2 regions of the Ferrimonas sp. YIN67 genome follow, and region 1 is predicted to be linked to the other one. Evidence: predicted binding sites of a transcription regulator. Region 1 holds the regulator's gene; the other holds the start of a gene.

Region 1 (4,143 bases):
CCGCGATCTCCTCATTCTGTCCCATCTGACTGCGCAGCAGCTGTGGCAGGAGTTCCAGGGGGAGGTTATCGACGCAGTAATAGCCGAGATCTTCCATGACCCGCAATGCGACGGTCTTGCCGGCTCCGGAACGCCCGGACAGAATAATCAGTTTCACTGGATGAGCAACTCGTACAGGTGTTGATTATCATCGGTTTTACGCATTGCTCGACACAGCTCCTTCTGGCTGAGTTTGCCGGCAATAGCGCGCAAGGTATCCAGATGGGCCTGGTGTTCGTTCTCTGGGACAAACAGGGCAAACAGCAGATCAACCGGCTGTTGATCGATGGAATCGAATTCTATCGGCTCGTTGCACTTAAGCAGGACAGCCACGGGATTTTTGATCCGGCCCAGGCGCCCATGGGGCAGGGCGATCCCTTTTCCAATCCCGGTACTGCCCATCTTTTCCCGGGCCATCAGGCTTTCAAACAGCTCGTGTTGGGGCAACTCCGGGCACTGAGAAGATGCCAGCTCGCTGATCATCTCCAGTGCCCGTTTTTTGCTGAGGCCGGGGGCAACGCAACGGGTGCGCTCCGGCGAGAGTAGTTCATTGATTTCCATTAGTGCCTGGAAATTTTCTCTTTATGTTTAATGACTTGACGATCCAGCTTGTCCACCAGGCCGTCGATGGCTGCGTACATGTTCTCATGCTCATGGGTGGCAAACACCTCTCCCCCGTTGAGATGCAGCTTGGCTTCGGCGATTTGCTGAAGCTTCTGGACATTGAGTATGACATGAACGTTGTTGATGTGATCGAAATGGCGTTGCAATCGCTCAAACTTTTCATGCACATAGTCTCGCAAGGCTTCGGTGACTTCGACGTGGTGCCCGGTAAGATTGATCTGCATAGGTTAACCTCCGTTGCGGTGTGCTTAGAGCACTTTGCGCTGGTTCGAGGGGGGGATGGAGAGGGCTTCCCGGTACTTGGCGATGGTACGCCGCGCAACCTGGATCCCCTGCTCCGCGAGAAGCTGTGCCATCTTGCTGTCGCTGAGAGGCTTCTTCGGGCTCTCGGCGGCCACCAGCTTTTTGATCAGGGCCCGGATAGCGGTGGAGGAGCATTCACCACCGCCGTCGGTACTGACATGGCTGGAGAAGAAATATTTCAGTTCGTAGATCCCACGCGGGGTATGCATGTACTTCTGGGTGGTCACCCGGCTGATGGTGGATTCGTGCATCTCCACTGCCTCGGCGACGTCGTTGAGCACCATGGGTTTCATCGCCTCATCACCATATTCAAGGAAGCCTTGCTGGTATTGGACGATGCAGTTGGCCACTTTCATCAGGGTCTCGTTGCGGCTCTCCAGGCTCTTGATAAACCATTTGGCATCCTGCAGGTGGCCGCGGACAAACTGGCTGTCACCATTGTTACGCGCTCCCTTGGACAGGGCGGCGTATTGCTCGTTGATGCGCAGTTTCGGCACGGAATCCGGATTGAGTTCGACAACCCAGCGGCCCTGCTTCTTGCTGACAGATACGTCCGGGATCACGTACTGGCTATCGCTGGGGGCGATGGCGCTGCCGGGACGGGGATTGAGCGATTGGATCAGTTCCATAGCGGCCCTTAACTCATCTTCTTTGAGTCTAGTGCGCCGCAGCAGGGTGCGAAAGTCCCGATTGGCAAGAAGATCCATATGTTCCTGAAGCAGGTTGATGGCCTCTGCTTTCCAGGGCGTCGTTTCATCGAACTGAGCGAGCTGGATCAGCAGGCAGTCCGTGAGATCCTGGGCGCAGCAGCCGACCGGATCGAACTGTTGGACCCGCTTGAGCACGGCCATGATTTCATCCAGCTCCAGATCTTCGGCGCCCTGGGCCTCGAGGATCTCTTCGGCACTGATGGTCAGGTAGCCGTGTTCGTCGATGGCGTCGATGGCCGTGGTCGCGATGGCCCGATCCCTGTCGGTCATCGGGGTCAGCTCCATCTGCCAGATCAGATGGCTTTGCAGATCGACGCTGGTTTCCCCCTGGTAGAAGCTGTCGTCATCGTCCCGGACGGGACCGGCCGGGCTGGCCGGTGCAGCGCTGTAGACATCGTCCCAGGTACTGTCCAGCGGCAGGTCGTCGGTCATCTCGGTCTGGCCCATGGCTTCGCCGGTCTCCATCTCGGAGGCTTCCGGTTTGCTGCTGTCGCCATTTTCGTCGGATGCGCTGACATCCTGATGGTTTTCCCCGGGTTCGGACTCAAACTCGTCGGTTTGCTCCAGCAGGGGGTTGGACTCCAGCGCTTCCTGGATCTCCTGTTGCAGATCCAGTGTCGACAGTTGCAACAGACGGATCGCCTGCTGCAACTGGGGTGTCATAGTGAGCTGTTGTCCCAGCTTTAGCTGAAGAGAGGTCTTCATTCAGTGCCCGATCCTTGTTGTACGACTCTGGGATCCCGGTATGGGCCAGCGGGATCCGTTAGAGTTTGAACTGATCGCCCAGATAAACGGAGCGTACCAGTTTGTTATTGAGGACGTCTTCCGGTGCGCCCTGAGCAATCATTTCACCATGACTGACGATATAAGCATATTCGCAAACGTCCAAAGTTTCCCTCACATTGTGGTCGGTGATCAAGACGCCCAGTCCACGCAGTTTCAGATGCTGGATAATTTTCTTAATGTCGATCACCGAGATGGGGTCGACCCCGGCGAAGGGTTCATCCAGCAAAATGAACTGGGGATCGGCCGCCAGGGCGCGAGCGATCTCCACTCGGCGACGTTCGCCGCCGGACAGGCTCATCCCCAGGCTGTCACGAATATGGGTGATGTTGAACTCCTCCAGCAACTGCTCCAGCTTCTCCAGGCGCTGAGCCTTGCTCAGGTCCTTGCGGGTCTGCAGCACCGCCATCAGGTTGTCGAAAACGCTGAGTTTGCGGAAGATGGAGGACTCCTGAGGCAGGTAGCCGATCCCCTTGCGGGCCCGAGAGTGCATCGGCAGCAGGGTGATCTCCTCATCATCGATGCTGATCCGCCCCTTGTCGTTTTGCACCAGGCCCACCACCATGTAGAAGGTGGTGGTTTTGCCGGCGCCGTTGGGTCCCAACAGGCCAACAATCTGGCCGGTTTTCACCTCCAGTCCGACGCTCTTTACCACCTGGCGGCCGTTGTAGCTCTTGGCCAGTTGTTCCGCTTTCAGTACGGATCCACTCATGGCTGCGGCTCCGCTTCGGTCTCTTCCACTGCTTCCTGTTCCTCGGGAGTCTGAGGCATAAAGATGGTGGTGATCTGTTCCTCTTTACTGCCTTGGGCCGTCAGCTGTTGCAGGCGCGCGTTGTAACTGATGGTTTCGCCCCGTACCAGGCTGCCCTCCTGACTCAATTGGGCATTGCCCGTCATGGTCAGCAGCTGGGTATTGATGTTGTAACGGATCTCGTTGGCTTGGGCCTTGGCCAGCAGGCCGTTATCCATCACCTGCTGATAGGTGGCCGGCTGACCCGTGGCGATCATGATTTGGCGGCTCTTGTCTTCGCTGGACTCAAGCACCAGCTTTTCCGCTTCGATGCGCAGGCTGCCCTGCTCGATCACCACGTTGTCACGATATTCCAGGGTGCGGTTGGTAAAGTCACCACTGGAGGTATCGGCAGTCACTTTGACCGGTTGCTGGAAGTCGGCTTCGCTGGCGAAGCCGTTTGGGGCCAGCACAAGCAGGCCCAGTAAGATTAATTTATTGCACTTCATAGGTAGCGCTTACCTTGCTCTTCAATTCAATCAGGTTTCGGTTCAGATCGGCCCACAGTCCGGTGCCGTTAAGGGTATAGGTTTCCCCCTCTCCGCGCACCTGAGCGTCCGTTGTCATCACCATGGTATCCAGATCCAGTGCCAGGGCATCGGTGTGGATGGTGCGCAGTGGTTCGTTGGGCTCGATGGCGGTGATCACCACCTCCTGCTCCAGGGTCAGGAAACGATTTTCCTGTAACTGGGCAGAGTGGGATTGGATCTTCCAGATCCCCTGGCCATCTTCAGGGTAGAGCAGGTATACAGGGCGCTCGAAGGTGGTCAGCGTCTCGGCCTGGTAATGGAGCATGCTGTCGGCCGCGATCTCTGCCGTCAGCCGGCCGTCAACATCATAGCTTCGGGTACGCAGGCTGCGGGCGACGAAATCCGGCTCGGATCCGGCGTTAAA
Region 2 (4,143 bases), on a different contig from region 1:
TGTTCAATATCGCGAACAATGATTCTTTCACTTGTGACTCTTACTGCTGCTTATCGTACTCAGATCCCAGCGCTTGCTGTCGCCAAAGTGGGCACGGACAAAGTCGACGAAGGCTCGCACCTTGGGCGGCAAGTGCTGTCGACGGGGATAAACCGCCTGCAGGGCCAGCTGATGATTGAGCCCCCAGTCAGGCAATAACTGAACCAAAGAACCGCTTTGCAGCTCCTCTTCCAGCAAGTAGGTAGCCAGATAGACAATACCCAACCCCTGCTTGGCTGCGTCTTTTAATGCCGGAGCATCATCGACCCGGTAGTTGCCTTGGACCCGGATCTCACAATTCTCGTCACCACGGACAAACTCCCATACCTGGTGCTGATACCACTCGCTCTTGTAAACCAGGCAGTTGTGCTCGGCCAACTGCTCCGGATGATAGGGCACGCCATGTTTGGCCAGGTAATCCGGGGAGGCCACCAGGGCAAACTTACAGTTCATCACCGGCCGCGCCACCATGCCCAGAGGCAGCTGCTCTGACATGGTCAGCAGCAGATCCAAACCCTCGCTCACTACGTCAACCTTGTGATCCAGGAAGCTGATCTCCAGCTCCAGTTCCGGATGCTCGGCCATAAACTTAGGGATCAGCGGCATCAAGTGCAAAGAGCCGAACGCCTGGGTGATGCCGACGCGCAGCACACCGCGGATCTCCCGTTGCAGGCTCTGAACACTCGCCACGGCCTGATCCAGGTCTTTCAACAGACCCTCACCATGGCTATAGAGCAGTTCACCACTCTCGGTCAGGCTTAAGGATCGGGTGGTGCGCTGGACTAACTGCACCCCCAAATGCTGCTCAAGCTGGCTGATCTGGCTACTGACTTTTGATTTAGAAATACCCAATTTGCGGGCTGCCGCAGAGAAGCCCTGTGCCCTTACCACATGGGTAAAGATCACGATTGGTTCTAATAACTCACGCATATTCGTATATTCCTTTTGACCCGGGCATTATTGAACCCGTTAACGGCACAAAAGAAAAGCGGCGATACCACTCATCGCCGCTATCTTCTCGATCTTTTCTATAAAAGTTAGCGTAACCAGGCCAGATCTGGGTCTCCCTGGACGACAACATCCATTCCGTTGAGCTCGGGGATCATCCGCTGCAGCTTCCCCTCCAGCTCATCCAGGACCATCCAATCCTCGCACATCGCCTCGGCGCGACGCTCAATCGCCTCCGCCTGACTCTCCACCCGTGCTTCCAGACGCTCCCCCATCTGCTCCATGGAGCGGCCAAAACTCTCCATCTTCTGCTCGAAGCTGTCACCACTGTTATCCACCAGGGCACGGCCTAAAAACATCAGGACATTCCCCACGGATCCCGTAACCGCCCGCTCCAGCTCTTCGCTGAGCGCCTCCCCCATCTGGTCATCGAGGTTGTCCAAAGATTCGCTGTTGAGACGGTAGCCACCTCGTTCGGTCACCATGGATTGATTCACCTTTTTGCGCACCGAGCCCATGATCTCACCAGTCCTGTCATCCACTCCCAGAGCCGCCAACTCGGTGAAGACCTCATCCAATGCCTCGGCCGCCAACCCCAGAGCCTCATCGACCACTCCAACCAGTTGCTGGGCATTGTTGATCATCTGCAACTGGTACATGTCCAGATGCGCCCTCTGCTGGGGATTGAGGCTGATCTCCTTACCCGATACCCATAAGCGGCTGTCCTCGTAGCGGTACAGCTCACCATCGACATCGCTGATCAGCAGGCGCTGGGCGTCCACCTCGATACTGTGCTGCAGCGTCACATCACACTGAGCACCGCTTAGGCTCAATTCGTTGGCCGGGGAGCTAATACAAACCAATAACAGCGCAGCAGGCAGGAGAGAGCGAAACATGACGATGATCCTTATGAGACTGAGTTAGCAACATAAAGGCAAATGCCATGCCAAGGCAACAACGCCCCCTGTCATGGGGCTTCAGCCCTGGAGAAACGGGATAAAGTCGTCAACTTGACCGAAGGTTAGCGAAATCGGTCACTGCCGGGACCAAGATTTGGGGATGCGGGGCGCAGCCCTGTGCCCCACCCTACTGGCATTAGAAGATCGAACGGCCCAGTCGCTTGCCGAGTTGCTCCAGCATGGCGACCCCGGCCACCGAATTACCGCTGGCGTCCAGCTCCGGCGACCAGACACAGACGCTCATCTCGCCGGGCATCACAGCGACGATCCCGCCACCGACACCACTCTTGCCCGGTAAGCCAACCCGATAGGCAAACTCCCCCGAACCGTCGTACAGGCCCGAGGTCGCCAACAGGGCATTAACCTGGCGATTCTGCTTCTCGGACAAGCGGTTTTTCATATCCAGGCCGCTGCCCTTGTTACTCAGGAAGAAGAAGGCCCGGGCCAGATCGGCACAGCTCATGCGAATGGCACAGTGGCTGAAATAGGTTTGCAGCACGGTATCCACATCGTTGTCGAAGTTGCCAAAGGATTTCATCAGGTAGGCGATCGCCGCATTGCGCGCCGAGTGCTGATATTCAGACGCCGCCACCAGCTTGTCGGAAACGATATGGGGGTTGCCCGACATCTCCCGCACCATCTCCAGCATCCGCATCTTGGGGGCACTGAGCCGTGACTGAAGCATGTCCGTGATCACCAGGGCACCGGCATTGATAAAGGGATTTCGCGGCATCCCCCTTTCAAACTCCAGCTGAACCAGTGAGTTAAATGGATTCCCCGAGGGCTCCTTGCCCACACGACGCCACAGCTCTGGCTCATCGTACAACCCCATGGCCAGCACCAGGGCAAACACCTTGGAGATACTCTGGATGGAGAAGGCTTCCTCGAAGTCACCGGCTCCGACCACACCGCTATGGGTACAGACAGCGATGCCCAGCTTGGAGCTGGGCACCTTGGCCAGTTCGGGGATGTAATCGGCAACCTTGCCACCTCCCAGCAGAGGGGCCGCATCGGCGACCACCTCCAATAACAGGCGCTGGGTTGGCATCAGCCCCACCAGATATCGTACAGCTCGGTCACCTTGACGTCGGAAACCGGCTGCTTGGCAAAAAATGCCTCGACGGCCTGACGATTGTCCTCGGTGCACTTGCCGATCTGCTGGGTGCAGATCAAGCCTTCCCAGGCCTTGTGACCGCTGCCGGAAAAGCCCAGCTTGGCAGGTTCAACCACTTCATCGATAAACTGGTCGACAATGGCGTCGATCTGCTCTTCGCTTACTTCCGGGTTGAACGTCCAGAACAGGTCAAAACCCATCTCCTGGAAATCGCCAGTGCGCAGCTTCTTGTGGATCCGGGTGTTACGTTTTGCGTTGGTCTTGATAGCCATCTGTGTGCCTTCTTAGCTTTCGCGTTTGTAGATCAGATCCCACACACCGTGACCGAGACGGTGACCGCGGGCTTCAAATTTGGTCAGGGGACGGAAGTCCGGACGGGGAACGAAGTCACCGTCGGTGGCCGTATTCACAAAACCCGGGGCTTCGTTCATCTCTTCCACCATATGCTCGGCATAGTGCTCCCAGTCGGTCGCCATATGGAAGACACCGCCCAGCTTCAGCTTATTGCGGATCTGAGCAATGAAGGATTCCTTAACGATACGGCGCTTATGGTGACGCTTCTTATGCCAGGGATCCGGGAAGTAGAGCTGAACGCGATCCAGACTCTGATCGGCGATGCAATCTTCCAACACCTCGACGGCATCATGCTCGTAGACCTTGAGGTTCTTCACCCCCAGCTCTTCGGCATACAGCAGGCAGGCCCCCACGCCTGGACCGTGCACCTCAATGCCGACGAAGTTCTTGTCCGGCTCAGCCTGGGCCATCTCCACCAGGGATTTGCCCATACCAAAGCCGATCTCCAGCACCACGGGGGCACTGCGACCGAACTCTTTGTCCAGATCCACCGCGCCATCGGCGTGGTTCAGACCCATGGTCGGCCAGTACTCTTCCATGGCGCGGGCCTGACCCTTGGTCATACGGCCTTCGCGCTTCACAAAAGAGCGGATCTTACGCATGCGTTTGTCGTCTTGCTCGACAACCGGCTTTTGCTCTTGTGTCATCTGATCTTCTCGCTTACAGCTCTTCAAGCTAAGTGCGGTGGACGCTACACTGGCGCCCACAAAAACGCGTGATTGTATTTTA

What was found. Region 1 encodes sigma-54, which starts transcription at its own class of promoters, with help from an activator protein. Its sites were predicted from a motif close to GTTGGCACGNNNNTNGNNT; they were not measured.
Region 2: a site for sigma-54 is predicted at 1,920-1,938, ahead of AC2D8U_RS08420 (DUF2884 family protein). Genes of this name have one in related genera too.

Annotation. Positions count from the first base shown of each region.
Region 1 covers NZ_JBXVVJ010000006.1:254,615-258,757, forward strand. Annotated here, with positions in the region: gene rapZ (RNase adapter RapZ) at 1-157, opposite strand, end outside; gene ptsN (PTS IIA-like nitrogen regulatory protein PtsN) at 154-600, opposite strand; gene hpf (ribosome hibernation promoting factor) at 600-887, opposite strand; gene AC2D8U_RS14330 (RNA polymerase factor sigma-54) at 912-2,381, opposite strand; gene lptB (LPS export ABC transporter ATP-binding protein) at 2,440-3,171, opposite strand; gene lptA (lipopolysaccharide transport periplasmic protein LptA) at 3,168-3,698, opposite strand; gene lptC (LPS export ABC transporter periplasmic protein LptC) at 3,685-4,143, opposite strand, start outside.
Region 2 covers NZ_JBXVVJ010000003.1:273,807-277,949, forward strand. Annotated here, with positions in the region: gene AC2D8U_RS08415 (LysR family transcriptional regulator) at 28-969, opposite strand; gene AC2D8U_RS08420 (DUF2884 family protein) at 1,077-1,883, opposite strand; gene glsB (glutaminase B) at 2,083-2,994, opposite strand; gene AC2D8U_RS08430 (YggL family protein) at 2,994-3,332, opposite strand; gene trmB (tRNA (guanosine(46)-N7)-methyltransferase TrmB) at 3,345-4,061, opposite strand.